DNA from 4 places in the Marinomonas foliarum genome. Region 4 is predicted to be linked to each of the others. Evidence: predicted binding sites of a transcription regulator. Region 4 holds the regulator's gene; each other region holds the start of a gene.

Region 1 (7,974 bases), 1.9 Mb from region 4:
ATGTCTTGGTAATGAATCCATTTTAAGCCATGGCAGACGATTTCGTGTTTGCCTTCGACAAAGGCTTTTGCTACTTCTGGGTTACGTTGTAACGCGGTGGCGATGGCAAAAACAGTGAGTGGTAAACCACGCTTTTCGAACTCATTTAGAATGCGCCAAACACCAGTGCGAGAACCATATTCGTAAAGGGATTCCATGCTCATGTGACGGTCTTTGAAAGGCTGCGCCCCGAATATTTCGGACAAAAAAGTCTCGGCGTGTTCATCACCATGCAAGACGCAGTTTTCACCGCCTTCTTCAAAGTTTAAAACAAACTGGACAGCAACTCGGGCATTGTTGGGCCATTTTACGTTTGGCAGCCCTTGGCGGCCATAACCCGCGTAATCGCGTTCTAAATAGTGTTTCATTATCTGTGTTCCATTATTTTTTTATGTCGTTTAGCAGCGGTTATAAACTCCAGTGGGCATAACGCCCAGTAAAAGCTTTGCTAACACGCTGTCCGTATTGACCTTTTTTAGAGGTTTGTAGCCCTAACTGATGCAATGATTCTGCCAGTTTTACCGCGGCGACAACGCCATCAATGATAGGAACAGGTAATTCAGCAGACAGCTTTTCCACCAAACTCGACATGCCTGCGCATCCTAATACTATCGCTTCTGCACCGTCTTGCTCTATGGCCGCAAGGCATTCCGTTTTTAGTAGTAAGTAAGCCGCTGGGTCGATATTTTCTAATGCCAAAACAGGAATGTCGGTGGCTCTGACACCGCTACAATGATGCTTATGACCATACTTTTGTAGTAAATGCTCACTCGCTGGTAAGGTACGAGATAGCGTGGTCACAACCCCAAAACGATGGGCAATCAGGCTGGCCATGTGAAAACCTGCTTCAGCAATGCCAATTACGGGGGCATCAGCTAATTCGCGCGCTGCATCTAGAGCTGGATCGCCAAAACAAGCAATAATATGAGCGTCGACACCTTGTTGTTTGCCTTGCTCGATAAGATCGAGAAGAGCAGCGCTGGCAATGACTTCATCAAAAGCGCATTCGATGCTTTTGGGGCCATGCTCAGGAGTGCTAGCGATAATATGGGTGCTATCAAGAGCTATAGATTGCGCGCTCAGCACCATAGCGTGAGTCATGTCGGCGCTGGTGTTTGGGTTGATTAGTTGGATTTTCATAATGTCCTTTTAAGGCACTAAAAAGTTTAACGAGAGAACAGTTGTTGGAAATCTATGTTCTCTTCAGATTTGCTTTCGAGAATGAGTGAGGATTTGATGTGTTTAAGGTGATGACTCATCCAGTTTTGCGCCTTGTCTGCGTTTCCTTGATCAAGAAGATCCAGTAGCTCCGAGTGCTCGCCGCAGTCGCAACCCACACTGCCGCGAGTACCGTAAGCAGCCAGTATTAAAGAAGATCGATAACAAAGCTGTTCGATAAAACTAGCCAGTACTTTATTGCCAGATAATGTTGCCAATTCATAATGAAAGCGAGCGGTTAACTGGATAGAATCAGCTAGTTGATTGCTTTCTTCTGCGCGTTTTTCTTCTATCGCCATAGTGCGAAAGTGTTGAGATTGGGCCGAATTCCAGTGAGATAATACAGCAGGGATGAGTTGTGGCTCGATCAGAATGCGGCTGTCTAGTACTTCTAATGCTTCTGCTTTGCTTGGGTGATTTACTTGTGCGCCTTTGTTTTTCTCGATCACCACAAAATGTTCTAAGGCGAGCCGCTGCAATACTTTGCGGATGCCTGTTCGGCTTACACCAAATGCTTCTGATAAGCGGTCTTCAGGTAAACGCGCCCCAGGTGGTAATTGGTGTTCGACAATGGCTTTTAGTATTTGTCGGTAAATGTTCTCGTCGTTCGACATGAGTATTTCTCTATAAATTGTATACGATATTTTAGTAAATATGCTTGATAAGACAATATAACATGTCAGTTTGTTTCGTACATCTTAAACAAAAAATCAATTTATTGTGCACAATGCTGGTGTGCATAAATAACTTTTGACTTAATTTAGTGCAATTTTATCGATGTTTTCGTCTGTCATTTCTGTTATTGCTTATATTTATTGAACTCTATTGTTGGCACATAAATTGTATTTAGTATTGTATACAATATAAAAGGAATGTAGCCATGAAGAAAGAGTTTGAGCAAAGTCCTAAATTGGCAAATAGTGATCTCTTGCCAGAAAAAGATCAGAAATGGGGTTGGTACAGCATCTTCGCTTTCTGGATGTCTGATGTACACAGTGTGGGTGGTTATGTGTTTGCCGCCAGCCTGTTTGCGTTAGGGTTAAATGGTATTCAGGTGTTTATCAGTTTGTTATTAGGGATTTCTATTGTATTGGTGTTTGCCAACTTGATGGGGAAGCCGGGACAGAAAGCAGGTATCCCTTTTCCTGTGGTAGCACGAATGTCTTTTGGTGTGTTCGGCGCTAATATTCCAGCCATCATTCGTGGCTTGATCGCGGTTGTTTGGTACGGTATTCAAACCTTTTTGGCATCCAGTTCCTTCATCATCCTTCTGTTGTACTTTTTTCCAGATATGGCGTCTCTTGCTGATAAGTCATTCATTGGGCTTTCGTACTTAGGTTGGATTGGCTTCACTGCGATGTGGCTTGTGCAAGGGATTGTGTTCATGTTTGGTATGGATATGATTCGTAAAGTGATCGATTGGTCTGGTCCTGCTATTTATATCGCTATGTTTGCTTTGTGCATTTATATGGTGGATCGAGCGGGTTGGGAAAATATCAGTTTCAATCTGAGTTCAAATAACCTGACGGGCCTAGATGTGTATGTGCAGATGTTCATCGCGATTGCTTTAGTAGCGGCGTATTTTGCAGGTCCAACGTTGAACTTCAGTGACTTCTCTCGTTATTGCGGCAGTTATAAAAAGTTGAAACTGGGTAATATATTGGGCTTGCCCGTTAACTTTGTGTTGTTCTCTTTGTTCAGTGTGGTGATTGTTTCGGCTTCGATTCCTGTGTTTGGTCAGATGATCACCGATCCAGTGGAAACCGTGAAACGTCTTGATTCTGGTTTTATCACGGTACTGGGTGCATTGACGTTTATCTTTGCGACAGTGGGTATCAATATCGTGGCGAACTTTGTTGCGCCAGCGTTTGATTTTTCGAATGTTTCTCCACAGAAAATCAGCTTTAAAGCGGGTGGTTTTATTGCCGCATTTGGTTCTGTTCTGCTAACGCCTTGGAACCTGTTCAATAACCCAGAAGTGATTCATTACACAGTGGACGTATTAGGCGCAATGATAGGGCCTTTGTACGGCATTATTATTGTTGATTACTACTTCATCAAGAAAGGTCATATCGATGTAGCGGCTTTGTATACGGAATCGCCAAAAGGTCGATACTGGTATGAGAATGGCGTGAATAAGAAGAGTGTTTATGCCTTACTGATTGCTGGCTTTGTTTCTATCTTAGCGACCTTTGTATTTAGTTCTTTGGCAAATTACGCCATCTTCATTGGTGGTATTGTGGCGGCTTTGGCTTACCGTTATATGATGGAACCTGAGCGTGTTGCCTTGCAAAGTATGAATCTTGCGAAGTCGTAATTTGATCTAAGAAAATGTGTAGAAAATGAAGCCCCGCATTTTTCAATGCGGGGCTTTTTGTTGTGACGAAAGTTATTGAGTCGAATTAAGTTGAGGCAGCAAGGTCTGCTTCAGCAGCGGCCAACATGTCGAACTCTTCTTCTGGTGTTTTCGCCACTAGGCGGTTTTTGCTGTACAAGAAGTAGTAAGCGGCGCCGATGGCGAACAATACCAGCGTGTAGAAAAACGCGCGTGGATCGTAAGCGTAAACACCCGTCAAAGCCAATAGAGACAACACAAAAGCGATAGATGAGGTAACGATACCGCCAGGTGTTTTATATGGGCGTTCCATGTTTGGTTGCTTGATGCGCAATAAGATATGGCTTAACGCCATCAAGGCATATGACACAGTCGCGCCAACAACGGCCATGGCTAACATCAGGTCGCCTTCGCCAGTTAAAGAAGCAAGAAAGCCCAAAATACCAGGTACGATCAAAGCGCGAGAAGGCACTTTGCGTTTATCGGTAACAGACAAGCTCTTAGGAAGGTAACCGGCGCGAGACAAAGCGAATACCAAACGGCTGTAACCGTAGATGATGGAGAAGAAAGAGGCGATCAAGCCAGCAAGCCCCAATACGTTAACCGCGGTTGCCAAGGTTCCGTGACCTGCAAAGTTCAAGGCATCCACTAAAGGCACGGCACTCTTACTCATGGCGTCTGCACCTGCTGCGCCCGCCAATAAAAACACCACTAAAAGTGCAGTGAAAAGTAAGAAAATCATCGCGCCGATAATGCCCTTAGGCACATCTTTCGCTGGGTCTTTGGCTTCTTCTGCTGCAAGAGGAACGCCTTCAACAGCCAAGAATAACCACATGCCAAATGGCAATGCAGCCCAAACGCCATACCAACCCATTGGCATAAACTCAGACGCGCCAGCGGCATCGGTTACGGCAACATCGAATAAACGGCTTGTATCAAAATCACCAATCAAGGCCACCGCCGTTGCTAAGATGGCGATAACCGCCAAGCCACTGATGACCATCATGACTTTTAGTGCTTCACCAACCCCAGCCAAGTGGATGGCAATAAAAACAAGATAAAACGCCGCATAAACCCAAGGCCCATTAAATCCTAGGAGGGCTTCCACCGCAGAACCGATAAATATCACAATGGCAGCCGGTGCTAAAGCGTATTCAATTAATACTGCCAAGCCTGTTAAATAACCACCAGTAGGCCCCATCGCTTGACGAGCAAAACTGTAACCGCCGCCCGCCGCTGGGATAGCGGCAGACATTTCTGCCAATGACAAAACTAGAGTTAAATACATTACCGCCATGAGCCCTGCCGCAATGGCAAACCCGCCCCAGCCCGCTTCAGCGATGCCAAAGTTCCAGCCCGCGAAATCGCCTGATATTACGTAAGAAACCCCTAAACCCGCTAGCAAAATCCAGCCAGCGGAGCCCCTTTTTAACTGGCGTTTTGCCAGGTATTCTTTATCTAATTGATCACTCATTGTCGTTCCTTTTGTGTTCTAGTTAAGTGGTTTAACCGTCATTTTTGCCCGATGGGCTTATGTATTTCTTGTCCCTAAGAGATGAGGAAGTTCTTTGACTCCTTGGTCGTGTCCATAATTAAATCATCGTCTGATCTATCTTTGAGTTTGACGCCAGACAGCTTCAGGTTTCGTGCTTCGTTTAATAGATAAAAGGCTTTGCGTGCGGCCTCTTGGTAGACCAAACCCGCTGGACGGATATTGGATATACAGTTGCGATAGGCATCGGTAAAGCCGACTTTGCCGCCCCAAGTTAGGTACAAACCTAAACTATCGGGCGAGCTCAGCCCCGGACGTTCGCCGATTAACACCAAAACGCACTTGGCGTTGAGTCGTTCACACACATCATCGCCAATGGCCACGCGACCTTGTTTTACAAAGCAGATAGGCGCTAGCTTCCAATCTTTTATATGGCTAGAAAGTGCGTGCAGAAAAGGCAGCGTGTTTTGCTCTATTGCCAATGATGACAAACCATCAACCACCACAATCGCAAGGTCATAATCTTGTGAAGTGGAAGCTCGATGTTCGTCTAGTTTATTGGCGGATGCTTCGTCTAATCGGCGGCCATAATCTGGACGCTGTAGATAGGTTGCGCGATCCGTCGCGCGACTGTGCAGCATTAGGGGGGCACAGTGTTTCGTCCAATCTTTTGCCCAGTCTTGCTCCATGAGTGTTTTTGATAAGGCGTCGCAATCAAGTTGGGTGTGAACCGCATCAATGGCCTGAGCGTGGGCAAGTTGAAACGCTAATAAATGCTTGGTTGGTAGGCTGATACCGGAGCGGCCCAATCCAACCCGCGCATCGGTAAAAGCATTAAGCTTACTCCACGCGTTTTCGGTGACAGGCTCTTCTTTTCCAGTAAGAACAGAAGCATGCGGATGGGGCGGAAAAGACTTATTAGATTTAGGGGGATCTTGGCTCATGAGCGACCTCCAATCATACGATTGAGTGACTTATGAAACGCATCGGGTAGCTGGTGATTGAGCGTAAATTGCTCGTTGTTTTTGAAGATTTCCATCTTGGCTAGCCAGAGATCAAATTCCGGCGACGGCTTCAATCCTAATACCTTTCGAGCATATAGCGCATCATGAAACGAGGTTGTCTGGTAGTTCAACATGATGTCATCGGAGCCAGGAATGCCCATCACAAAAGTACAGCCAGCGACACCTAAAAGTGTCAGTAAATTATCCATGTCGTTTTGGTCGGCTTCGGCATGATTGGTGTAGCAAACATCACAACCCATGGGTAAGCCAAGCAACTTGCCGCAGAAATGATCTTCCAAACCCGCACGGGTGATTTCTTTGCCATCGTACAAATATTCAGGGCCGATGAAGCCGACTACCGTGTTAACCAGCAATGGATTGAACTTACGTGCTACTGCATAAGCGCGTGCTTCACAGGTTTGCTGATCTAAGCCGTGATTGGCGTTGGCGGACAAGGCACTGCCTTGGCCTGTTTCAAAATACATAACGTTGTTGCCAACTGTGCCGCGATTCAGCGACAAGGCCGCGTCTTGCGCTTCGGCCAGATTTGCTAGGTTAAAACCAAAACTGTCGTTGGTGGCTTGAGTTCCGCCTATAGACTGGAAAACCAAATCCACTGGCGCGCCTTGCTCGATGCATTCAATGGTGTTGGTAACGTGAGTTAAAACGCAAGATTGAGTCGGGATTTCATAATGCTGGATGACTTCGTCCATCATCTTGATCAAGCGCGTGGCTTGCTGCACGTTGTCGGTAGCTGGGTTGATGCCTATCACGGCATCACCATTGGCGTAGAGCAAACCGTCTAACATGCTGGCGGCGATACCTGTTAAATCGTCGGTTGGGTGGTTGGGTTGTAAGCGCGTCGATAAATGCCCCGGTAAACCAATGGTATTGCGAAACGCGGTTTTTACATGGCATTTTTTTGCGACCAGAATCAAATCCTGATTGCGCATAATTTTACTGACAGCAGCGGCCATTTCTGGCGTCACACCGGGGCGAATCTGAGTCAGCACGTCGCTGGTGGCTAAATCGCTCAATAGCCAATCACGAAACCCGCCCACGGTAAGATGTGAAATCAAAGAAAAGGCAGTTTTGTCATGATCGTCTAATATTAGTCGGGTAATTTCGTCTTCTTCATAGGGAACGAGGGCTTGCTCTAGGAAAAGGCTCAGTGGAATATCGGCAAGCGTCATTTGAGCAATGACACGCTCTTCAGCGCTTTCGGCGGCCACACCGGCTAAGCGATCACCAGATCGGGCCGGTGTGGCCTTCGCCATTAACTCGGCAAGATCGACAAAGCCGAAGGTGCGTTCTCCAACTATGTTGCTGAATTGAAAGTGCTGACGTTGAGAGGAATGTAGCTTGCTCATAATGATTCTCGCGCTTTACTGAGAGGGTGTTGGTTCAAGAAAGCAAACTAGAAAAAGGTGTCAATTTTGCATAGCTTGAACATATATGACGTTAGTTAACATTACGGAATTCCATAAAACGACGTTATCGAATAATGGCAAAATTAATAAAATCTTTATTTTTCAAATTGTTAGGTTGGTTTTCTATTTATTTCGAAGAAAATCAATAAACATGGACAGACGTGATTATGTTGAATTCAATGATTGACGCACCAAAACAGGGCTTTTTCTCTGATATATCGAAAGCTGATGCATCGCAAGTTCGTGTGCCGAAAGTAAGATTGTCGGAAGCGCACGACGCCGATTTGCATGCCAGTAATCTGACCAACTGGCAACAAGAGTACGATCAGACCAGCCGTGGTAGCTTTTACGGTCGTATTGTCGAGCTGCCGTTTGATGGATTGCAGGTTTTTTGTGAGCACACCAGTCAGTCATTGCAGCAAAAATGTGTCGTTTGGCCTGACTCTGTTTGGTTGG
Region 2 (7,974 bases), 1.8 Mb from region 4:
GCACCCGCTTTAAATGACCCAAAACGTGGTGCTTATTTGCGCTGGATGGCCTACCAAGGCAGCAGCTTTGAACCCGCTTTGATCGACAAAGCCTTTAATCGCTCTCCTGTTGAAGCGTCTCAATTAGCTTATGGTAGTTTTGATAAAATGCTGAAAACACTGTTCGACCAAATAGCCAAAGGTCCTTATTTATTAGGAGAACAACTTTATGCTGTTGATATTCTGTGGGGTATCAGCTTGAAATGGTGTCGTATGTTTGGACTAATCACTACGAACCCTGTGGTGGATGCTTATATTGAGCGTGTAATCTCACGTCCAGCGTTTATTAAAGCTGAACAACAAGATCAAGCACTGTTGCTTGCCCAGGAAAGTGAGTAACCCCCTCCCAACCTCCCCCTTAGCAGGGGAAGGAGCCAGTCTTGCTGTATTAACTCCCTCCCTTTTTGTTTTTCAAAGGGAGGGTTAGGGAGGAGTTAAAGATCACACCTCTTGATGCGGGCCGAACAATTCGTAATGAATACGGTCGGCTTCTACGCCTAGGGTGAGTAGTTGCTGTTTGACAAACATCATGAAGCCAACGGGTCCACATAAGTAAAACTCGCCATCCGTCAGCGGTAAGCTGTCTTTTATTGCTTCTAATTGCATCATGCCGTTTAACACGCCTTCTTCTTCATTGTCAGCTTGCTCGTACCAAGTGTGAACGGACAAATTCAGTTGTCCTTTCAAACTGTTCACGTGCTCTTTGAAGGAATGCTGGCCTTGATGAGCACAAGCGTGCAAATAGCTTACAGGACGGCTGTATTGTTGCTTAGCGAGCGTGTTTAGCATAGCTTGCATTGGCGTTAAACCAACACCGCCAGAAATCAGTACCACAGGTGTTTGTTTGTCTTTAAACACGAAATCCCCAGCCGGTGGCATGGCTTCAATTTCATCGCCAATGTTTAAGTGATCGTGAAGGTAATTCGACATAACTCCCTTGATATCGCCCGCACCTTCGCGCTTTACGCTGATACGATAATTTTTACCATTTGGCGCTGTTGATAGAGAGTATTGACGTATCTCATCGAATTCATTGCCTTTTGGATGTAACTTAACGCCCAAATATTGGCCTGGCTGGTAATCAATTACCGCGCCACCATCGACAGGCTCAAACACAAAACTGGTGACCAAATCGGACTCTGGTGTTTTAGACGCCACACGGAAACGACGGAAGTCTTTCCAGCCACCAAGTTGCGCAGCGCGTTCTTTATAAAGATCGCCTTCGACTTGGATAAAGATTCCTGCTAGTTGCATGTAAGCTGCGACCCATGCTTCTTCTACGTCCTTGGTGAAGGCGTCTGGTGCTAACTCACGCAAGGTTTCAATCAGGTGATGGCCAACGATGTCGTATTGATTCGGTTGGATATTGAAACTGGTGTGTTTATGGGCAATACGCATGACAGCACTGGTAAGCACTTCTAAGTTATCGATGTGTGTTGCGTAGGCCGCGATAGCATTGAATAAGGCTGCTGGTTGGCCACCTGTTTTTTGGTGGGTCATGTTGAACACATCTTTTAGTTCTGGGTTATGAGAAAACATGCGTTGGTAAAAATGTTCTGTAATCGCTGTTCCTGCAGACGCTAATAAGGGAATTGTGGCTTTTACTGTGTCTATATGTTGTTGAGATAACATGGTTGTATCCTTTTGACGTAGATGAATAAAATCGGGTTATCTTCTCTATAGCGAAGTACGTGCCAACTTAAAATTTCTAATAAAATCAATGTTTTATTTTTATTTCAGCTATTTAAGAGTCAATATGACTCGCTAATATAAAAGTCTATATGATATCTTTGAGTCAAATTGACACGAACAGTCATTCGTCCTATGAGTCGATCATCATGAATCAGGTTTCTAATAATGCTTTGTTAAGCTTTGCCCTCGACCTTGCCAGCGCCGTAACGCAACCTAATCGCTTCGAGCAATTGGTGTACGCGGTGCGGGCAACGATCAACTGCGATGCGGTGGTCTTGTTGTCTCACAGTAATGGTGTGCTGACGCCGCTGGCTCAGCGTGGTTTATCGGAAGACCTAATGGGGCGACGCTTTATTATTGATGAACACCCGCGCTTGAAAGCGATCAGTCGTGGGCATTATCCGGTTCGTTTTCCTGCCGATTCCGATCTCCCCGACCCTTACGATGGCATGGTGTTAGGTCATGACGAGAATTTGCCTGTGCATTCTTGTATGGGTGTGCCGCTGTATTTGGAAGGCAAATTGATTGGCGTGGTGACATTAGACAGCATCCTGCCGGGCGTTTTTGATGATATCGACGCACGTGCGTTAGAAATCATCGGCACCATGGCGGCGATGACGCTCAACACCGCTATCTTGATGGAGCAATTAGAGAACCAATCACAACATGCTCAGAACGTATTGAAAGTAATTGGCGAGCAAAACCATGAAATGATAGGTCAGAGCAAAGCCATGCAAGACCTTAAACAGTCGATTAATCTGGTTGCCTCATCGGATTTTGCCATTTTGATTGAAGGAGAAACGGGCGTAGGCAAAGAGTTGGTTGCGAGAGCCTTGCATGAGCAATCTGCGCGCTCTGAAGCGCCAATGGTTTATGTGAACTGCGCTGCGATTCCTCATCATCTTATCGAAAGTGAGTTGTTTGGCCATGTAAAAGGCGCCTTTACTGGTGCGGATCGAGATCGCGACGGTAAGTTTTTATTGGCCGACGGTGGAACCTTATTACTTGATGAAATTGGCGAACTGCCGCTAGAAGTACAAGGCACTTTGCTTCGTGCTATCCAAAACCAAGAAATCCAAGCGGTAGGTAAAGATCAAATCCGCAAAGTAAACGTACGTATCATTGCTGCGACCAACCGACATTTAAAAACCGAAGTAGCAGAGAATCGTTTTCGAGCGGATTTATTTCATCGCCTCAGTGTGTTCCCGATTCAAGTTCCTGCGCTGCGAGACAGACAAGGTGACATTGCATTATTGGCCGGCTTTTTTGCCGAGCGCTTCCGACGTAAATTGGGTCTGCAACAACTCACCTTGTCTGCGTCGGCAATCAATTTATTAGATGCTTATCACTGGCCCGGAAATGTGCGCGAGCTAGAGCATGTTATTTCTCGTGCTGCGCTTTTCTCTAAGGCCGAGAGTTCAAAAGCTGATAATCCAAAGGGCATTACCGTTATCACTTCTACTCATTTAACAGGGTTACAAATTGATAATAGTGCTAAAGAAAAGATACAGAAAAATGAGCTGGAGCCGCGTTTAGAAAAACACAAACCAATCGATTTGCGTTTAGAAACAGAAACTTATCAACGAAATCTAATCCGTAAAGCGCTAGAAGACAATCAAGGAAATTGGACCAAAGCCGCTCAGCAGCTGTCTTTGGACCGCGCCAACCTAGCCCGCTTGGCGAAACGCTTAGGCATCTTCGTCGCCAAAGAAATTCGCTCTTAATCGTAAAGCGTTTCAGAAGCGCAATGACATTCCACTGAGGGAGGCGACAGTTTCGAAGAGGAATGTCATTGTGTTTCGTTTAAACTGATTCGCTGTGCCTAGCCGCACTCACCTGTCGAATCCGTTCCGCGGGAAATTCGAGTTTAGGTAATAAATAGGCTTTCAAATCTTCTGGATAACCTAATTCATCGAGAGCGGCTGCCATGCAGTTTAACCACATGGCTTTTTCTTTTTCGGTGACGATTAAGTGTGCGTGGGCTTGAGGTAAGCTGATTGGACCGTATTTTTGCGAGAAGAGTTTTTCGCCGCCCATCCAGCCAGATAGAAAAGACACCAGTTTATCGATGGTCAGTTCAATATTGCTAGGATGCATATCAAACAGCGGACGAAAATCTGGCGTGTTTTCCATGATGCGATAGAAGGCTTCGACTAATTTTTGCAAGCCCAGTAACCCGCCAACAGCTTGTAGAGTTGCGTCACCTTCACCATATACTGGTGGATTGGATAGAGTCATTTTATTCGGCGTCTTGTTTGGAATTATTTGGCTGATTTTGTGTTTTTTTTTGCTTCTTTCTCTTTGTCCATTTTGATCGAGTTGCGGTAGCCACCTATTGCCGCCAAAGCGCCAATGATAAAGCTCATATAAAGCGGAATTTGAAACAACATAGTAATACTGATGAAGACACATCCGACGGCTAAACCTTCGAGAAAGGGCTTGAATTGCTTGAGCATAGGAGTTCTCCGGACGATAAAAAAATAATCGCAAGTTTAGCAAATTTCCACGAAGAAGTGAGCTACTTGTGGAAAAAAGTACCACTTATCCAACATTAGAACGTGGTAATATTTTATATTTTTATGGTGACGTTTCTTGTGGACAAGTTAGTGAATAGTGCAAAAAAGAATCATCCCATGGTTTTTTTCAGGAAAAAAACCTCTTTTATGGTGAAAAGTGCCGCTTAATGTGAATAACTGCTATGATTTTCCACATTTTTTTCTGGTGCATGATTCCGCTGCTGGTCGATTTTTACCCACAGAAAATAAAGTATCCACAAGAGAGACATGAATGTCGAAATTTTCCTTACATTCTATTTTTAGCTCATATCGAGCAAATATAACGTTAAACCATAAAATTTGGCGCATGGCGTGGCCACCGATGATTTCGAACATTACCACTCCTCTATTGGGCTTGGTGGATACAGCGGTGGTTGGGCATTTAGGCACGGCAATACACCTTGCCGCTGTGGCGATTGGTGCGAGCATTTTTAGCTTTCTATTTTGGGCATTTGGCTTCTTGCGCATGGGCTCAACTGGATTGACTGCACAAGCTCTGGGACAAGGCGACGAACGACGCGTTCGTGAATTGCTCTTGCAATCGATTTTGATGGGCGTGTTTATCGGGGTCATGCTGATTCTATTCCGAGCCCCATTGATCGATTTGGCGATCACTCTGATGGAGCCAAGTGCTGAAGTGGAACCTTGGGCGCGTTTGTATTGTGAAGCGCGGATTTTCAGTGCGCCAGCGGTATTAGCCGGTTATGCCTTAATGGGATGGTTCTTTGGCGTGCAATATTCCAAGGGTCCACTGTGGATGCTGTTGGTGATCAACGTTGCCAATATGGTGCTCGATTATGTCGCGGTTTATGGATTAGGCATGGCGAGTGACGGCGTGGCGTGGGCAACTGTGTTTGCGCATTATATTGGCGTAACGGTCGCTGGCGTATTGGCTTGGCATAAGTTAAAAGGCTTTTCCGGTCATGTGCCGTTAAGTGTTTTAGCAAAATGGCGCGAATACATGGCGTTAGTGAAAGTGAATCGCTATCTTTTTGTGCGTACGATTCTTTTGCTATTGGTTATGTTGTTTTTTACCGCTCAAGGTGCGCGCCAAGGAGATTCTATTCTTGCTGCCAACGCTGTATTGCTAACTTTCTTGATGATTATTTCGAACGCCTTGGATGGTTTTGCCTTTTCGGTGGAAGCCTTGTGTGGCGAATACTATGGCCGCAAAGACAAAACGAATTTTAAGAAGGTCATTCAGCTCTCTACCTATTGGGCGCTGTTCGCTGCTTGTATTTTGATGCTGATATTTTGGCTTTTTGGTAATCAAATCATCGCTTTACTAACCAACGTACAAACCGTACGAGACGATGCGGCTCTGTACCTACCTTGGTTAATATTTTTCCCTCTGTTGGGTATTTGGTCCTTTATGTTGGATGGCATTTTCATTGGCACAACCAGCGTAAAGCAAATGCAAAACACCATGATCATTTGTGTCGTCGGCGTGTTTTTCCCTGTGTGGTTTATAAGCCAAGATCTTGGCAATCATGGCTTATGGCTCAGCCAAGCCATGTTGTTTATCGCCAGGGCCATCACTTTGTATTGGTGTTATCTGCAGAATATGAAAAAAGGCGTTTGGTTTGCAAATCCTTAAAACTTATTACTTCCTGTAAAGGACTCTGTTAATAATTGAAATTTTTCTGGCGGCGGGGTTTGTTACCATGCATGACGTGCTCTTTTTTAAAGTCACCAAACATGGAGAGAATTCAATATGTCGAAGAATTTCTTAAGCGAGTTAACCGGTTCTTTTGCCACGCCAGCGTTAGAAAATCCTACTGGCGTGATGATGGAAGCCGCGTATCAATATTTAGGTCTGGATTGGCGTTACATCAATTGCGAAATCCAGCCAGATGATCTTAAAGACGCCGTATTGGGTGCGAAAGCCATGAACTGGCGCGGTTTTAACTGCTCAATCCCTCATAAAGTGTCTGTTATTTCTCACCTTGATGACTTAGGCGAGTCGGCTCGAATCATTGGCGCAGTCAATACCGTGGTGAATCGTGATGGTAAGCTTATTGGTGAAAATACCGATGGCCGTGGTTTTGTCGAATCCGTTAAATCTAGCTTAGAGCTTACTAATAAGCGTGTTGTTTTGTTTGGCGCAGGTGGCGCGGCACGCGCCGTGGCGGTGGAACTGGCCCTAGCTGGCGTAGCACAAATAACTATTGTGAATCGCAATCAAGCGCGCGGCGAAGAGCTTGCCCAACTGGTTGCCGATAACACGTTGGCTGGCGCGGAATATCACGCTTGGACAAAGCAATATCAGATTCCTGCCGAGACGGATTTGGTGATCAATGTGACTTCTATTGGTTTATATCCCAATGTGGATGCAGAGCTAGATATAGACACAGATTCGATTAAATCTCACATGGTAGTTGCAGATGGGATTTTTAATCCACCTGAAACGCGATTGATTCAAACCGCGAAATCCAAGGGCTGCACGACGGTAAATGGCTTGGGCATGCTCGTTCAGCAAGGCGCGATTGCCTTCGAATACTGGACAGGAAAAGCCCCTTCTGTTTCTGTAATGAAAGCGGCATTGAGTGATGCTTTAGACATTACAGATCTGGATAGCACGGATTTGGAAAGTACGGAAAAGTAGCTTTCACTTATTCATCCAAAGATTGTTCAAAGCGGATTCTGGTGTTCATTACGTCGTAGTGAGCGCTGGATCCGTGTTTCCTCTTGGCGCATTTTCAATAAATTATCTTCCACGAAAACCAAATGCGTATGCGCCGCCGTGCGAGCGGCTTCGGCATCGCCCTCCATTATCGCTTGATACAGATTCGTGTGTTGTTCCATCACACGTTGTCGGGCAGCTTGTTTCTCGAATAGATTCCTAAGGTTGCTCGAAATGCTCTTCGCCAACATGGCGTGCAGGCTGCGGAGTGTGTGAAGCAAGACTACGTTGTGTGCTGCTTCCGCGATGGTCATGTGAAACTCCACATCGAGCTTGGCTTCCAAGGCGAAGGCTTTATTTTGGTTGGCCTCTACCAGTTGATTAAAGCACTGTGTGAGCTTGGTTTTGTCTGCGTCGGTACTGCGCAACGCGGCGTAATAAGCAGCAAGACTTTCTAGCGCATCGCGAAACTCCAATTGGTCGTATAAAAATTCATCGTGGGAACTGATCAAATCTTGTAACGGATCTTCAAAAGAACTGCCGAGTTGTTCCGACACATAAGTGCCACCACCATGACGACTGAATAACACACCGCGGGCGATCAGCTTTTGAATGGCTTCACGTAACGAAGGACGAGATACCTCAAAACGTGCGGCTAATTCCCTTTCTGGTGGCAGTTTTTGCCCTGCTGTAAAACTGCCTTCTAAAATCATGCTTTCGAGTTCTTTCATGATGATGTCGGAAATTTTCGGCTGTTTAACTCGCCCAAAGTGATTGGATTCCATGACTTTTCCTAAAAACTTATTCTTTAAAGATGGCTTTCACGCTTGCTGTGTATAAGTTAAAAAGTGGTAGAACCAATTAATATTGTCGCTAAAATTCACGAAATATCGACTAAAATATCAGTTGACAAAGTTTCTTTGAATTCTTACTGTGCCTTATATTTAAAAGGTAAATTGGTATTACCAATTTGTCTAGCGTTAATTTTCAATACTAATATTCTCTAACAATAAAAAGGCTACCGCCGTGGAAGCTTCCATGAACACTGATTCACTTGCTGATAAA
Region 3 (7,974 bases), 1.4 Mb from region 4:
GATGGTCAAAATATCACCAACCTTACTCGCTTTTTGATCCCCAAAAAATACATCCCCCATGCTCGCCTGATAAATACCACCCGTTGGGGCTTGAGAAGGCGTCATACCACTGGGATAAACTGGAGTATAATATGGATCATCAGATTGAATCGATTGGCTAATATTAGGACCATTTAAAGGGTCATTCGGATCAGGCACATAGCCAGCTCGAGCCTCTTCCGATGAAGATTCATCCTCATCATTTTCATCAGCTACAGCATCAATGACAGCTTCCGTTACGGCAGCCGCCGCTCCAGCTGCCGCCGCATTAGCTACCGCTTGCTGATTGACATCCCAAGTGAGACAACCAGACAAACTAACACTAAATAAAATTAATAAGGCAAATTTAATCTTCATCATTTTCCACATATTACTATAACTGCTGTATTGCGAAGCTCATCATGCCGTCTGCAGAGGCAATGACTTTTGAGTTCATTTCATAAGCTCGTTGTGTCGTAATCATATTAACAAGCTCTTCGATCGAGTTAACATTAGAAGCCTCAAGCATACCTTGAGCAATCGTTCCCAATGAATCTGTTCCAGGTACACCAACTAACGGCGGCCCACTCGCATTGGTTTCAGTAAATATATTCTGTCCCGCAGCATTTAATCCTGTAGGGTTAATAAACCCTGCAATATTGATAGCACCCACTTGCTGCGCATCTGTATCACCATTCTTACGTACAGAAACTATTCCATCTTCTGCGATCATGATCTCGATGGTATCTGGATCAATTTGAATACCAGGCTCCACAACCAAACCACCTGATGTTGATAGCTGACCTTGACTGTTCAACTGAAGACTGCCATCGCGAGTATAAGCAATCGTGCCATCAGGCTGTAGCACTTGTAAAAAGCCCTTACCCTGAATAGCAACATCAAGCTGACGATCGGTCATATTATAGTCGCCATTAGAAAAATCTTTTTGGGAAGCGCCAACTTTCACACCCGTACCCAATTGCAAGCCTGAAGGCAATTCGGCGTTTTGAGCACTTAACCCACCAGGTGCTCGAACAGTTTTATACATTAGATCCTCAAATACTGCTCTATCTTTCTTAAAAGCTGTGGTTGAAACGTTCGCCAAGTTGTTGGCCACAACGTTCAACTGCTTATCCATTGCACTCAAACCCGTTTTACTAACCCATAATGCCGAATTCATAAAAACCTCTTAATTCATTGATATGTGTTTAGCCATCATACTTATGATGTACGCTGTAATATTCTTGCCGAAGAGTCTGCATTATTTCGAATGGTATCCATCATTTTGACATTCATCTCAAAACGACGAGATAAATTCATGATGTGCGTCATTTCTTCCACAGCATTAACATTACTGCCTTCAATGAAACCGCTAACCAACTGAACATTAGGGTCTGCCTCATATTCCTGACCATCTCTGGTGTGGAGCAAACCATCTTCTTCTTTGCGTAAATTCTGTCTATCTGGATTGACCAACTTAATCTGGTTCAGCACTGCCACTTCATTATCAGCGCCACCTTGCGGAACAATAGAAATTGAACCATCCGCGGTAATATTAATGCTGTTCGCAGGCGGCAAAAAAATAGGCCCTCCCACCCCAGCAACAGGCAAACCTCGTCCGGTTACCAACTGGCCTGTCGCATTAATCTGAAAGTCTCCTGCACGGGTATATGCTTCTTGACCACTATCGTCATAGACAGCAATAAAACCATCACCGGATACAGCAACATCTAGATTTCGGCCAGTTTGTATCATATCGCCTTGCGTATAGCGTGTAGCTGGGTTTTCTGTCATCGCGTAAACACGGCTAGGATAGTAATCCCCATAGACCTGCATGGAGCGGGCTTGTTCAAAATCTGAGCGAAAGCCAGTCGTACTGACATTTGCAAGATTGTTAGCGTGAATAGTTTGCGCATTCATCGTTTGAACACCGCCACTCATTGCCAAATATAAAGCCTTATCCACTACGATTCTCCCAGAAAAAAATAACCACTAGACAATACACCCTTCAAAAAGCATACCAACTTATCAAAACCATAAAAAATCCCTTTATAAAAGGCAAAAAAAAGGCCAGAACAGCATTGCTGATCCGGCCTAAATCTTCTCTCTCCAGAAAATTAACGAAGGTTTATTATCGTCTGAGTCACAGTATTTTCTGTTTCTAATGTCTTACTGTTTGCTTGGTAATTACGCTGCGCCTCAATGAGCGCAACCAATTCAGACGTAAGGTCAACGTTAGATTCCTCTAACGCGCCACCTTGAATTCGTCCTAGCGTACCGCTATTAGGACGGCCAATGTCAGCTGGCCCAGAACCTTTACTTGCAAGCCATGCAGAATGGCCGTTAGGGACAAGTCCATCCGTACTATCAAATGTTGCCAGAGCAACTTGGCCAAGTGTTGCCGTTTGTTGGTTGGTATAAGTTGCCGTTAGCATGCCGTCATCATCGAATGAAACTCCCTGCAACTCACCTGCCGAGAATCCATCTTGTTCAAACGTATCTGTGTTCTCCAGCGCAAATTGAGTTGATCCAAACATATCCAACTCAACAACCTTACCGCGATTAGATGGGTCCAACCCTGTAATTTCTAAAGCAATAGGTTGCGCAATATCATAAGGAGCGATACCACGATATGTGCCCATCAAATTACCTGCAGCATCAAAACTAACAGTTGTATTTTCTTTCAAAAAACGAGTGTCATTACCAGTAAGCGGATCGGTATAACTCTCTTCACCATCCAAAGTGACGCGAAGTTCGTAATTATTGTCCTCGCCCTGTTTGATGAAGTAATACCCCATTGTATGAGCACCACCCAAAGAGTCGTATACCGTCCTTGTATTGCCATAGGTATACGATTCAACGCTTAAAGGATCGAATGCCTCACGGGCAACAGAGCTATTATTACGCACATCCCCAGGAGCAAGCGTGGCCGTAATCGCAACCCCACCTAAGGTACCATTAACCGTCACAGGGTTTTGAGTTAGAGCCGCGATATCTCCAGCCCCAGGCTCAGTCGCACCAATATATAGAAGCTGATTTGGCTGCTCTGGAGTACCGTCGCCATTATAATCGACACCACCTTCTGCTGTATTAAACGTAGCAAAAGTCTCTGCCAAGAAAGGAACACCAGCGTCATCAGTCATATTACCGTCTACTGTCGCATTAACTTTGTAAGTATTAGGCAACTCACTCTTAGAATAGTAATAGGTAACAACGTGCGTTTGACCGTTAGCATCAACAACACCTTGTGTCTGGGTATAATTATAGGAATCCGGATTCATTGGATCGAAGTCGGCACTAATAAATGGCGGCACATCCTTGCTGTCTGAATTCAAATTCACTTTTAATTCCATTGCGGATGTCGCTTCTGGAGCGATTCGGTCCGTAGGAATTTTCAAGTCTTCCAAATTCCCACCAACAACATCATCTACAGCGTTATAACCCTGAACATTACTTCCTGTATTTGTCACCAGAAAGCCATTCTCGTCCAGTTTGAAGTTACCCGCTCGTGTGTAAGACTGAGCCACACCCGCATCCAAAACAAAGAACCCAGTACCATCAACAGCCAGATCAAGGTTATTGTCTGTATAGGACAAGTTACCAGGAGCAAACTCTTGAGAAACCTTACTCACACTGACACCAGAACCAATACTGTTACCGCTACCAGCACCAAGAACACTTGTATTGTAGAGGTCATCAAACTCAATACGCGATTTTTTAAAGCCCGTCGTATCGGCGTTAGCAATGTTATTACCCGTAACACTTAAATAATCGGCAGACGCTTTAATGCCAGATAGTGCAGTATTGAATCCCATAATGCTCTCCAATCACCCTAATATTTCTAATTCAGTTGTGAGTTTAATTTTGCCGTGGTTTTCTACATTCAAAGCTGTCCCATTCTCACCATTAATGGTGACCCCCTGAATACGAGCAGGCAAACGAGTATTCATCGCAGAGACCTCCCCTTTATCATTTGTAGAGGAAGCTGAGAAACGGTATTCCCCAGGCGGCAAAACATTTCCGTCATCATCTTTTTTATCCCACTTATAGTCGGCACCATTAAGTGTTGCTGTACGCACAAGACGGCTATCTGCATCAAAGATCTTCAACGTTGCAGTCTGAGAGTTTTCAGGTATGACAACCCTTAGCGGCACCTCTTCCAAGCCTTCCGTTACTTTCGCCTTACTACCTTCCATTAAAACCGACTTACCAACCAGCGTCGAAGCACTCAATGCTTGATTGGAGGTCAATGAAGTCGCCATATTTTCCAGCTGATCAGATATACTCGTTAGCCTTTCTAGAGAGCTAAATTGAGACATTTGGGCCACCATGTCATTGGTATCCTGTGGCGCCGTTGGATCCTGACCTTTTAATTGCTCTATATATAATTTCAAGAAGACATTTTGATCTGCTAATGCAGCCTCTTCCTTTGTTACTTCAGGCTTCTCAATACCAGCTTTTGACTTAGCGGCATCCGTCCCATATTGAGAGATCAGACCACCAAGACCTTTTGTATCAGAGATATTTGCCATATATCAGCTCCTATGACTGCCCAAGCGTTAGCATTTTCTGCATCATGCTTTTTGCGGTGTTCATAATTTCTACATTCGTTTGGAAAGATCTAGAAGCCGACATCATATCAGCCATCTCTTCCATCGGATTTACATTCGGATAAAACACATAACCGTCGTCATTGGCCATTGGATGATCTGGTTCATATCGCGGCTGTAAAGGCGCATCAGACTCCACAATACCATCAATTTTCACACCAACACCTGCACCGCTATTATCTGCTTTAACATTTCCCCAGCCACGCTCACGCATGCTGTCATTCATCATCTGTGAAAAAACCGGCTTACGGGCACGATATGTCTGATCTGCTGAGCTTGCCGCGCTGTCGACGTTAGCCATATTGCTCGCTATTGTGTTCAAACGTACAGTTTGAGCACTCATTGCAGATCCAGAAATTGTAAAAATATTACTCAAAGACATCGCTATTAGTTCCCAATAAGTGCTTTTTTCATGCCGCTAATTTTTCGGTCTAAAAACATAAAGCTAGTGTCAAACTGCATAGAGTTCTGTGCGTATTCAGCTTGCTCTCTTTGCATATCCACTGTATTACCATCTAAAGAAGGTTGGTTAGCGTTTCTATAAAGCAACCCCTCAGGCTCACCCGCAACCCCTTCTCCAGCCATGTGGCGAGAATTAGTACCTGCAAGCTTCAACTTATTACTTTCATCGCTTAAAAGAGAATCAAACGAGATATCTCTCGCCTTGTAGTTTGGCGTATCCGCATTCGCAATATTATTTGCAAGCACGGCAGCTCTCGCGCTTCGGAACTCAAGCGTTTTGTCATGTCCTGCAAATGCGTTTGAAAAAGAAATAGCCATTTAACCCTCAATAAAAACGAGTTTTAATCAATACAAAACATATAAAGCAATTATGATGCCAAAAAATAAAGCTTATGTTTTTCAATGATTTACATAAAAAATACTGCTAAACGGCAAAAAGCGGCAAACTTAAAGGTAGGACAAAAGATACAAAAAAGCCCATCCATAAACAGGACAGGCTATTTGAAAAGCAAAAAATTAAGGTAACTTATAAAGCCTTAGCTTTGTAAACAATCCCTGGGTGACATTGCACAATTTCGAAATAGTCAGAAAGACCACTTAGCGCCTCTGAGCCACCAAGAAACAAATACCCTCCCGGCTTTAAAGAGGCATGCATTCTTTTCAAAATATCTAACTTAAGATCGACGGTAAAATAAATCAGTACGTTTCGACAAAAAATCACATCAAATTTGCCTAACATTGAGAAAGACTCAATTAGATTCAAATACTTAAACTCAACGCGTGCGCCTAAATTCGACTTAATTTTCCAAGTAGCATCATTTATCTTGTCAAAGTAACGCTTTTGTAGATCTGCACCGAGACCTCGAGCAATTGCCAAACTATCGTATTCACCTTGCTTGGCATGCTTCAAAATATTAGTACAAATATCTGTGGCAACTATTTTTTCACCTGCCTTTAAAACACCTGGTCGAGAAGATTTAAACTCTTCAATCACCATACTAATTGAGTAAGGCTCTTGACCAGTTGAGGATGCGGCCGACCATATTCTCAAAGGGGATGCCGTCATTTCTGGCAACACCTTCTCTTTCAAAATAGTGAACGGGTGAGTATCCCTAAACCATAAGGTTTCATTTGTCGTCATTGCATTAATGACTTCTTCTTTCAATTTGGAGCCACCAAATTTTTCCAATGCATCTACAAGCTGCTCTATTTTAGAAAAACCCTCTCTTTCTAAGATTTTCCCCAAACGACTGGCAACCAAGTACTGCTTATTATCACTCAACGAAATTCCGCAAACTTTCTGCAGATAGTCCCTGAACCTGATATAACCATTCGGCGTAATTGTATTTGTACTACTGAGCATTAAAACTCCATACGTTCCAGATTCAATAAATAAAGCCTATCTAAAGAGAGACTAAATGTTATTCCGATTGCACCTGAACAGTTTCTATTGCCAATCGGGCAAGCTCATCAGGTTGAAATTTCGCTAAAAATCCGTCAGCACCAACTTTCTTAACCATTGCCTCATTAAAGACACCACTTAAAGAAGTGTGAAGAAGAATAAAGAGATCTTGTAAGCGGCTATCATTACGAATAGCGGTCGTTAATGTATAACCATCCATCACTGGCATTTCAATATCAGAAATGACCATTGAAAACTCTTTCGTTACATCTTTTCCATCTGCCACCAAAGCCTGAAGATAATCCAGCGCCTCTCGTCCATCACACAATACGGTTGTTGCAAAGCCAACTTGCTCCATACAACGCTTAATCTGCTTACGGGCAACAGAGGAATCATCTACGATAAGAATATGATGCTTCTGGGCATTTTCAGTGACGCCATTATTAACAATGCCATCTGAAATATCTTGGCGTGTCGGTGCAACCTCAGAAAGAATTTGCTCTACATCAATAATCTCAACCATCTCTTTATCTACCTGACAAACTGCCGTCAAGTAGTTGTCATTTGATAGGCCTTTTGGAGGTGGCTGAATATCACTCCAATTCATATTCACAATGCGTTCAACACCTCGCACCAAGAACCCCTGAATTCGGCGGTTATACTCAGTAATAATAACAAAGCACTGACTAATATTCTCAATAGGACTTGCACCTGTAGCCAGGCCCAAATCTAAAATAGGAATCGTGCCACCACGAATATGAGCCACCCCTCTAACGACTGGTGAGCTATGAGGCATAGTGGTCAATTTAGGGCACTGCAGTACTTCTTTTACCTTAAAGACGTTAATACCGTAAATCTGCTTACCATTTAAGCGAAACAACAGCAATTCAAGTCGGTTTTCCCCTACAAGCTGTGTACGTTGGTTAACAGTATCCAAAACTCCAGCCATAAACGCCTCCAAAATGTATAAACATATACTGAGGTATTACCTCAAAATTGTTAAAATGCATCGTCCGATGATAAAGTGAATTCGATTTTTTTACTAACTATCTTACTAATCACGCAATAATAAACAAAGAGAGCGAATCATGCGAATCATAAGGCTAAGTATAGCCTTCATTTGTTTCCAAGCAGGTTTAACTTTTGCAGCCTCCATAGAAGAGCAAATTAACCTCTATATCAACCAAGTAGAGATTCCTCGATTGTCAGAAATATACCCTGATGCAGCCATCAGTATTTCACTAAACAACCTCGCCGCTTTAAACTATCTGCCGGACTGCGAAAGTGGATCAATTCAAATAAATAATCAACGACCAGACGCTATCAAACGTACAAACTATGAAATAAGTTGCCAATCACCAACTTGGAAATCCTACATACCAGTTACACAAAGTATCTCGATCCCCGCGATCAAGACCACCACACCAATAAACCGCGGACAAGTTATCAGCCAATCCAACACAGATGTTGGCGAGGTCGACA
Region 4 (7,974 bases):
CATTAGGTGTTAGCGAGCTAGTCATCGGCTTAACTATTGTTGCGATTGGAACCAGCCTTCCAGAGTTAGCGGCTTCCATTAGTAGTGTGAGAAAAGGCCATCATGACATTGCCATTGGCAATGTATTGGGCTCAAACGTCTTTAACCTAGCCACCGTACTACCTTTACCTGCACTGATTGCCCCGGGAATCATTGATCCGAGCGTGATACAGCGTGATTTCCCTTGGGTACTAGGATTGACTGTCGCGCTTGCTGTTGCCATCTTCATCTTTAAAAAATCCAAGAGCATTGCTATCCCTAGATGGTTAGGTCTACCCTTAATCGCTTCTTATGGCGTGTATTTATTCGCAATCAGCACGAATGGCGCTTTATAACAATGGATACTGCAAAGCTATTAAAGACCAAAAACACTCTCATATTAGTCGTGATAATTATGCTTGCGATTGCTATCAGTTGGTACAGTACAGAGCCAGGAAAAAACTTGGTGGAAGCAGATGCACTTCGTGGATCACCTGATTACTTTGTAACCGAAGTACAAATTAAAGAGTTTGATAAAAGTGGAACTTTAATCGAATCTATGAATGCAAAACAAACCTTCCACTATGATTTGCAAGACAAAACATTCCTTGAACAACCTAGTGTTGCACGCTACTCAGAGTCAGGGCAATGGAATGCAAAAGCAGATAAAGGGGTTATTGAGGACGGAAGTAATGATATCCTATTAACTGACAACGTAAGAGCAACTAAGAAGTATCAACAGTCTGAAGACATCAATTTAAGCTCAGACAACATGCACTACGAAGATAAAAACAAATCATTGACCAGCTACGGAGCTGCTACCCTGATATCAACTCAAGGAAAAACCTCCGCAAGCAAGATTACAACCTATATAAATTCAGAAGAAGTCGTGATGACAGGATCTGTACGAGGAAGCTATGAAACAATTCATTAACGCCAGCATGTTGCTCACTTCTGCCCTTATTGGACAATACACTTACGCATTACCAGATGACATCAGTAAGCCGTTAGAAATACAAGCCGATGAAGCATCGTTCGACCAAAACTCAGGTCAAGCCATTTATAAAGGCAACGTATTTGTAAAGCAGGGCTCTATCGAGATTCAAGCGCAGTATTTAAAAGTTTCCACAGATCCAAAAACCCAACAATTCAATAGCCTTGAAGCGACTGGTTTGCCTGCGAAGTTCAGCCAACAAATTGACTGGAATGGAAACATTGTTATTAGCAGAGGAAACGAAATCCACTACCAAACAGATGAATCTAAGTTAGAAATTACTGGTGATGGCTATTTGAGCCGCATGCAGAACTCTATCACTGCTGACTATATTCTCTATATGATTCAAGACGGCACCTTTAGCGCAGAGAAAAAAGATTCTGGACGCGTGTCTATGACATTACAACCACAAGCTACTGAGGCAAAATAATAGATGGCCTTACTAGAAGCAAAGCACCTTGCAAAAAGCTATAAAAAACGCAAAGTTGTAAAAGATGTATCAATTTCTGTTGAATCAGGACAAGCGGTTGGTCTATTAGGACCAAACGGAGCAGGGAAAACCACTTGCTTCTATATGATTGTTGGCATGGTAGCAAATGACGCTGGCGGCATTTTTATTGATGGCGTAGATATAACCCACGACGCAATGCATACACGTGCACAAAAAGGCATTGGCTACCTTCCTCAGGAAGCATCTATTTTCCGAAAGATGTCGGTAGAAGATAACATATTAGCTATCTTAGAAACCCGAAAAGAGCTAAATAAAAGCCAACAACAAGAGAGACTTGAGGCTCTTTTAGAAGAGTTTCATATTACTCATATACGCACCAACTTAGGCATGGCATTGTCTGGAGGAGAACGTCGTAGGGTCGAAATTGCAAGAGCACTTGCAATGAACCCAAAATTCATCCTTCTAGATGAACCATTTGCTGGTGTAGACCCTATTTCTGTTGGTGACATAAAGCTCATCATCAAACATCTGCAAGAAAGTGGTATAGGTGTATTGATCACCGATCACAACGTCAGAGAGACCCTCGACATCTGCGATAAAGCCTATATTGTTGGCAATGGCTACATCATTGCGTCAGGTGATGCTAGTACTGTCATCAACAATGAACAGGTTAAAAAGGTCTATTTAGGCGACGACTTCCGTCTGTAACCCCTTATCATTGCTGTAGAAAGGGAGTAGTATGCACAACTCGTTCCAATTCATTCAAACAAAAAGAGTTGCTCCATGAAGCAGTCTTTACAATTAAAGCTAGGTCAACAGCTAACCATGACCCCCCAACTGCAGCAAGCAATACGCTTACTGCAGCTTTCTACGTTGGATTTAAAGCAAGAAATCCATGAATTTCTAGAGTCTAACCCGCTCCTTGAGCTTGATGATGACGAGCAAACTCATAACGATATCCCTGCTAGCATTGAATCAAAGAGCGAAACAGAAACACCTCTAGACAACGGTGAAGAAGCGCGCGTAGAGTCTGAATGGACGGAAAGCATCCCCGAAGAACTGTCTATAGATAGTAATTGGGATGACACCTACCAAAGTTCAGCAGCGGTGAGTGACAGCCACAGTTTTGAAGGCGATAGCGATTTTGAAAGCCGCAATGCTCCAGCCGAAAGCATTCAAGACCATCTTATTTGGCAGTTAAACCTCACCCACATGTCAGATAGAGACCTCGAGATTGCCTATGCCATCATTGAATGTGTTCAGCCTGATGGCTACTTAAGCATTACCCCTGACGACATCTGCGAATCACTCAGCATTGAACTTGAAGACTTAGAAATGGAAGAAGTCATTGCTGTTCAACATAGACTACAGCGCTTCGACCCCGTCGGTGTATGCTCTATTGATTTACGCGATTGCCTATTAGTGCAATTAGAGGCTTTTCAAACACATCCTCTATTTAAAAGCACATATAACCTTATTGACCACTATTTACCCCTATTGGGTAATAGAGATTTTGCGCAATTAAGCCGCAAAACAAAATTAAAAGACGAAGCCCTAAAAGAAGTCATTAACCTAATCCAGCAACTAAACCCGCGCCCAGGTTCTGTTATTGATGCGGATGATACAGATTACGTGATTCCTGACGTATCAGTTAAAAAGCGCAACGACGTATGGCAAGTTGAATTAAACAATGACGCTCTTCCACCAATAAAAATCAATGAAACCTATTCAGCGATGGCAAGTACAGCTACAACAGCTGAAGATGCTTCTTACATCAAAAACTCTCTACAAGAAGCAAAATGGTTCATGAAAAGCTTGCAAAGCCGCAACGAGACACTACTAAAAGTAGCCAGTTGCATTGTTAGCAGACAAATCGATTTTTTCGAGCTTGGTGAAGAAGCGATGAAACCAATGGTACTTCATGACGTAGCTGAAGAAGTAGGCATGCATGAATCGACCATATCTAGGGTGACTACTCAAAAATACATGCATACGCCCAAAGGCATATTTGAGCTAAAATATTTCTTTTCTAGTCATGTTAATACGGCATCCGGCGGTGAATGCTCTTCGACAGCAATCAGAGCCATGATCAAAAAGCTTGTTGCCGATGAACCTGCTAAAAAACCTTTAAGTGATAACAAGTTAGCTGCCATTCTGGCAGATCAAGGCATACAAGTTGCTAGACGAACTGTAGCCAAATATCGTGAGGCGATGAACATCCCTCCTTCCAATGAACGCAAACGACTGATCTAAACGGAAAGCATTTTATCATGTCATTGAAATCATTATTAAAAGCAGACCTCGTTCTCGCAAAGCAAGATATCATTAGCAAAAAACGCGTATTAGAAAACCTCGCGGAAGTAGCATCTAACCGACTTCACTGTGATAACGAAGCGGTTTATGACGCCCTGCTAGGTCGAGAAAAACTTGGAAGTACCGGTATAGGCAATGGAATAGCAATTCCACATTGTAGACTAGAGTCTGCAAATCATACTGCCATAGTCGTGATGTCCTTAAAGACACCTATCGATTTTGACTCGATAGACAAGCGAGCTGTCGATCTAATATTTGCTCTGATTGTTCCGCCACATGAGTGCGACCAACATCTTGCAACATTAGCTCAAATAGCAGAATTAGCACAGTCTCCAGAGTCATTAGACAAGCTGCGTACAGCCCAAAATAACGAAGAGCTATTCAATATTTTTAACTCATTAGTATAGGTATAGAGCATGCTGGAAGAGTCTATTGTTATTATAAACAAGCTTGGCTTGCATGCCCGTGCTGCAGGCAAACTCATTGAAACAACCACACGCTTTTCTTGCGATATCACCATAGAGAAAGACGGCCGTAATGTGGATGGAAAAAGCATCATGGCAATGATGATGCTCGCTGCAGGAAAAGGCACCGAAATAAACATAAAAGCAAATGGTGAAGACGAACAAGACGCTATTAACGCGATTGTTGAATTAATTAACAATCGCTTCGGTGAAGATGAGTAAAGAGCACCATGTCGGAGCAAAACACCCTTAATCATTTGCAGACAGTTACCGAGTCCCTTGAGACCGGTGCTACGATGCAAATACGCTACCTACTTAACGGTGCCTTGCCTGCACAAGATGTTGCGCGACTACTAGAATCTTCCCCACCAAAAGAGCGCAAGCTCTTATGGGAACTCATCGAAGACAAAAACGAAGGCGAAGTATTACAGTATCTACCCGAAGATATTGGTGTTCAATTCATGAAAAACATGAACACAGAACGCCTAATCGCCGTCTCTGAACACTTCGAAAGCGATGACCTAGCTGACTTACTGCAACACCTACCAGAAAAAATTGTAAAAGAAGTTCTTGCGTCAATGACGGCGCAGGACAGAACAAGAGTCGAAGATTTATTAAGCTATTCAGAGGATTCTGCTGGCGGCTTAATGAACACGGATACAATAACAATTCGTCCAAACATTACCGTTGACATTGTTTTTCGCTATCTACGCAGGCACGCAAAAATCCCAGATATGACCGATAACCTATTGGTCGTAAGCCGCTCAGACAAACTGCTAGGCACATTGTCCCTTACAAAGTTATTAGTTTCCAACCCAAGCGCAACCGTGCGTGATATTATGGAAACAGAGTTTACCGCTATCAATGCAGAAACTCCCGCGAGTGAAGTCGCACAGTTATTTGAGAAAATGGACCTTGTCTCAGCTCCGGTTATTGATGGTGAAAGCAGAAAATTACTTGGCCGTATCACTATAGATGACGTGGTTGATGTTATTCGAGATGAGGCAGAACACTCCATGTTAAGCATGGCAGGCCTCGATGATGACGAAGACACCTTCTCCCCTATTATGAAAACCACCAAACGTCGTGCTGTTTGGCTAGGTATAAACCTTATTACTGCATTTATTGCCTCCTATGTTATTGGTCTATTTCAAAATACATTGGATCAGGTGGTCGCATTGGCAATATTAATGCCTATTGTTGCCAGCATGGGCGGCATCGCTGGCTCACAAGTACTCACACTGGTTATTCGTGGTATAGCACTCAACCAGATTGGAGCAACCAACACTCGCTGGCTTTTGAATAGAGAGCTTGTTGTAGGTCTTCTCAATGGCATTTTGTGGGCAACCGTTATCGCAGCCCTTACCGCTCTTTGGTTTGACAACATAAAGATTGCCTATATCATTGCGGGTGCCACCATAATAAACCTGCTATTTGCAGCAACCACTGGTACACTTCTGCCAATTTTCTTGAAAAAGATTGGTATCGACCCTGCCCTTGCTGGCAGCGTAATTTTGACTACCGTGACCGACGTGATTGGATTCCTTTCTTTCCTTGGTCTCGCTACTATTTTTCTAATATAGGTTCCCATGACAGACTTTGATCAATTTGAAAACGAAGAAGACATCCCTAAAAGTAAAACCCAGATCAAGCGTGAAATGGAAGCCCTGCAAGATCTAGGTAAAAAACTACTAAGCTTAAGTAAAAATCAACTTAAGAAAGTTGAGATGTCAGACACATTACGCGAAGCCTTTGTTGAAGCAGGGCGCATAAAACAACACGAAGCAATGAGAAGACATCTCCAATATATTGGCAAGGTAATGCGCACAGAAGACCACGAAGCCATTGCGCATCGTGTCGCTCTGTTTGACTCGACGTCGGCCGCTTACAATAAATTATTTCACCAACTTGAAGTAAAGCGTGATGCACTGATTGGTGAAAATAGCAAAGAGGTTTTGTCACAATACTTAGATGAAAACCCTCAGATTGAAGACATTCAATTGCTTAGGCAGTTAATTCGCCTATCACAGAAGGAAGTATCCCAAGCCTCAAACACAACAAATCGTAAAAAACTTTTCCGCTTTTTACGTGAAGCCGAAGAAAAGCGCTTGGGCCTAAAAGACTAACAAAGAAAACTAAGTCTATTGGAATTAACGACGAAAAGCTCCGGTACAGACATAACTGACCGGGGCTTTTTTAGCGAAATCTACGATGAACTAAACAGGGCATCTTTTTCCTGCAGCCATTCAGCCTTTGTTTTTCCACTTCAAAAACAAAAAAGCCAGGCTCTCCCTGCAAATCCGCCAAACACTCACCAAACGGCGAATATAAAGCACTATTACCATAAGTCTGTCTTGTTGAGTTATGCCAACCACACTGACCAACACCCAATACATAACACTGATTCTCTATTGCACGAGCAGACAACAATGTGCGCCAATGCGCCTTTCCAGTGACATAAGTAAATGCGGATGGCACTAACAATATTTCGGCCCCTAGACTTACCAGTTGTCGATATAGCTCTGGAAACCTCAAGTCATAGCAAATACTTAGACCAACTTTAAAACCATCAATGTCCAACACCTTTAATGATAATTCACCCGCTTCTATAACGTCAGATTCTTTATAAGAGGCCGCTTTATCATCGACAGCCACATCAAATAAATGAATCTTGTCATATCGTTCAAGCACTGCGCCATCCGGCCCAACTACCCAGCAAGACTGCCTCACACGCTCATTAGGAACCACACTGCCGTCAAACCTAAGAAGGGATGGATGAGAGCCAATAACGATATAGACAGAGTGCAATATAGCAAGGGCCTTAACTTCAGCAAAAATCGTAGCTTGATATTCAGACTCAGCCAAACGACGCATGCTTTTGCCATCAAACAAAAATACGTTCTCAGGAAGGACTACGAGACGCGCACCTCCATCCAGAACAGCTGAAGTAACGAGTCGCTTAACCTCTTTAACATTGCTTCGCCAATCTTTCGTGCTCGTCAGTTGAATAGCGGCAACAGACAATCTATTTGTCATTTGACTTACCCTGTGGCTGATATCGAACTGGCGTCATAACAGGATTATTAAATGAACCTTCAACCTTATATTGAACACTCGTTACCTTCGATAACTGATCACCTATTAGCTTATCAGTTATGAACAATAAACCTGCTAATTGAGGTGTCCCCCAAATCAAACCCGCCAAAGGAAGCGTGCCAGTTAAGGGGAAAGTCGCCGTTAATTTTTCATTCAATATTTCATTCACAATATCCGCCTCACCAGCAACAACAAGCTCAGCAGTCGGAGACTTGATGGTAATTGGAGAAACCGTTTTCAAAATACCGTCGCCAAGTGAAAGCACCCCTTTAAACTCATCATAAGTTAAGCCTGGCTCATAAACATCTGAAAAATCCAACAATAAACGTCGACTTAAGGCCCCTATATTAAAGATACCTAGCGCTTTCAAAAATGGAGGTAACTCATCAACTTTACTGAAATTACCATTCGATGCCGAAAAAGCAATCCGTCCAGATACAGATTCACGATCAAAATAAAATGGGTGCCCTTTCCAACTTAACCCCACATCGATGTTGTAATTTTTAGACGTAACAATGGCCTCGTTGGAAAACTTTTGTGTTAATTCTGCAAGGTCAGCACCATCAGCAGTAATAACTAGCTCAACATTGGAAGCTTTCCCACTGTCTTGCCAAAATAAAGAACCTTTAAAACTGCCC

The links. Region 4 encodes sigma-54, which starts transcription at its own class of promoters, with help from an activator protein. Its sites were predicted from a motif close to TGGCACNNNNNTTGCTNT; they were not measured.
Region 1: a site for sigma-54 is predicted at 2,087-2,104, ahead of JSY38_RS10935 (NCS1 family nucleobase:cation symporter-1). Genes of this name have one in related genera too.
Region 2: a site for sigma-54 is predicted at 1,719-1,736, ahead of hmpA (NO-inducible flavohemoprotein). Genes of this name have one in related genera too.
Region 3: a site for sigma-54 is predicted at 5,452-5,469, ahead of flgB (flagellar basal body rod protein FlgB). Genes of this name have one in related genera too.

Annotation. Positions count from the first base shown of each region.
Region 1 covers NZ_CP070273.1:2,369,114-2,377,087, forward strand. Annotated here, with positions in the region: gene puuE (allantoinase PuuE) at 1-407, opposite strand, end outside; gene JSY38_RS10925 (aspartate/glutamate racemase family protein) at 448-1,179, opposite strand; gene JSY38_RS10930 (GntR family transcriptional regulator) at 1,206-1,871, opposite strand; gene JSY38_RS10935 (NCS1 family nucleobase:cation symporter-1) at 2,138-3,574, shown strand; gene eat (ethanolamine permease) at 3,660-5,066, opposite strand; gene eutC (ethanolamine ammonia-lyase subunit EutC) at 5,141-6,028, opposite strand; gene JSY38_RS10950 (ethanolamine ammonia-lyase subunit EutB) at 6,025-7,458, opposite strand; gene JSY38_RS10955 (helix-turn-helix domain-containing protein) at 7,686-7,974, shown strand, end outside.
Region 2 covers NZ_CP070273.1:2,072,936-2,080,909, forward strand. Annotated here, with positions in the region: gene JSY38_RS09585 (glutathione S-transferase family protein) at 1-378, shown strand, start outside; gene hmpA (NO-inducible flavohemoprotein) at 481-1,671, opposite strand; gene norR (nitric oxide reductase transcriptional regulator NorR) at 1,878-3,455, shown strand; gene JSY38_RS09600 (group II truncated hemoglobin) at 3,535-3,969, opposite strand; gene JSY38_RS09605 (hypothetical protein) at 3,993-4,187, opposite strand; gene JSY38_RS09610 (MATE family efflux transporter) at 4,594-5,883, shown strand; gene aroE (shikimate dehydrogenase) at 6,001-6,891, shown strand; gene JSY38_RS09620 (FCD domain-containing protein) at 6,918-7,694, opposite strand; gene JSY38_RS09625 (FAD-binding and (Fe-S)-binding domain-containing protein) at 7,948-7,974, shown strand, end outside.
Region 3 covers NZ_CP070273.1:2,937,972-2,945,945, reverse strand. Annotated here, with positions in the region: gene JSY38_RS13675 (flagellar basal body L-ring protein FlgH) at 1-399, opposite strand, end outside; gene flgG (flagellar basal-body rod protein FlgG) at 413-1,198, opposite strand; gene flgF (flagellar basal-body rod protein FlgF) at 1,240-1,983, opposite strand; gene JSY38_RS13660 (flagellar hook-basal body complex protein) at 2,136-3,833, opposite strand; gene JSY38_RS13655 (flagellar hook assembly protein FlgD) at 3,846-4,550, opposite strand; gene flgC (flagellar basal body rod protein FlgC) at 4,561-5,010, opposite strand; gene flgB (flagellar basal body rod protein FlgB) at 5,016-5,408, opposite strand; gene JSY38_RS13640 (CheR family methyltransferase) at 5,617-6,453, opposite strand; gene JSY38_RS13635 (chemotaxis protein CheV) at 6,512-7,441, opposite strand; gene flgA (flagellar basal body P-ring formation chaperone FlgA) at 7,581-7,974, shown strand, end outside.
Region 4 covers NZ_CP070273.1:313,386-321,359, forward strand. Annotated here, with positions in the region: gene JSY38_RS01530 (calcium/sodium antiporter) at 1-374, shown strand, start outside; gene lptC (LPS export ABC transporter periplasmic protein LptC) at 377-952, shown strand; gene lptA (lipopolysaccharide transport periplasmic protein LptA) at 936-1,442, shown strand; gene lptB (LPS export ABC transporter ATP-binding protein) at 1,446-2,171, shown strand; gene JSY38_RS01550 (RNA polymerase factor sigma-54) at 2,247-3,716, shown strand; gene ptsN (PTS IIA-like nitrogen regulatory protein PtsN) at 3,734-4,183, shown strand; gene JSY38_RS01560 (HPr family phosphocarrier protein) at 4,193-4,462, shown strand; gene mgtE (magnesium transporter) at 4,471-5,823, shown strand; gene yjgA (ribosome biogenesis factor YjgA) at 5,830-6,366, shown strand; gene JSY38_RS01575 (carbon-nitrogen hydrolase family protein) at 6,437-7,276, opposite strand; gene JSY38_RS01580 (YhdP family protein) at 7,266-7,974, opposite strand, start outside.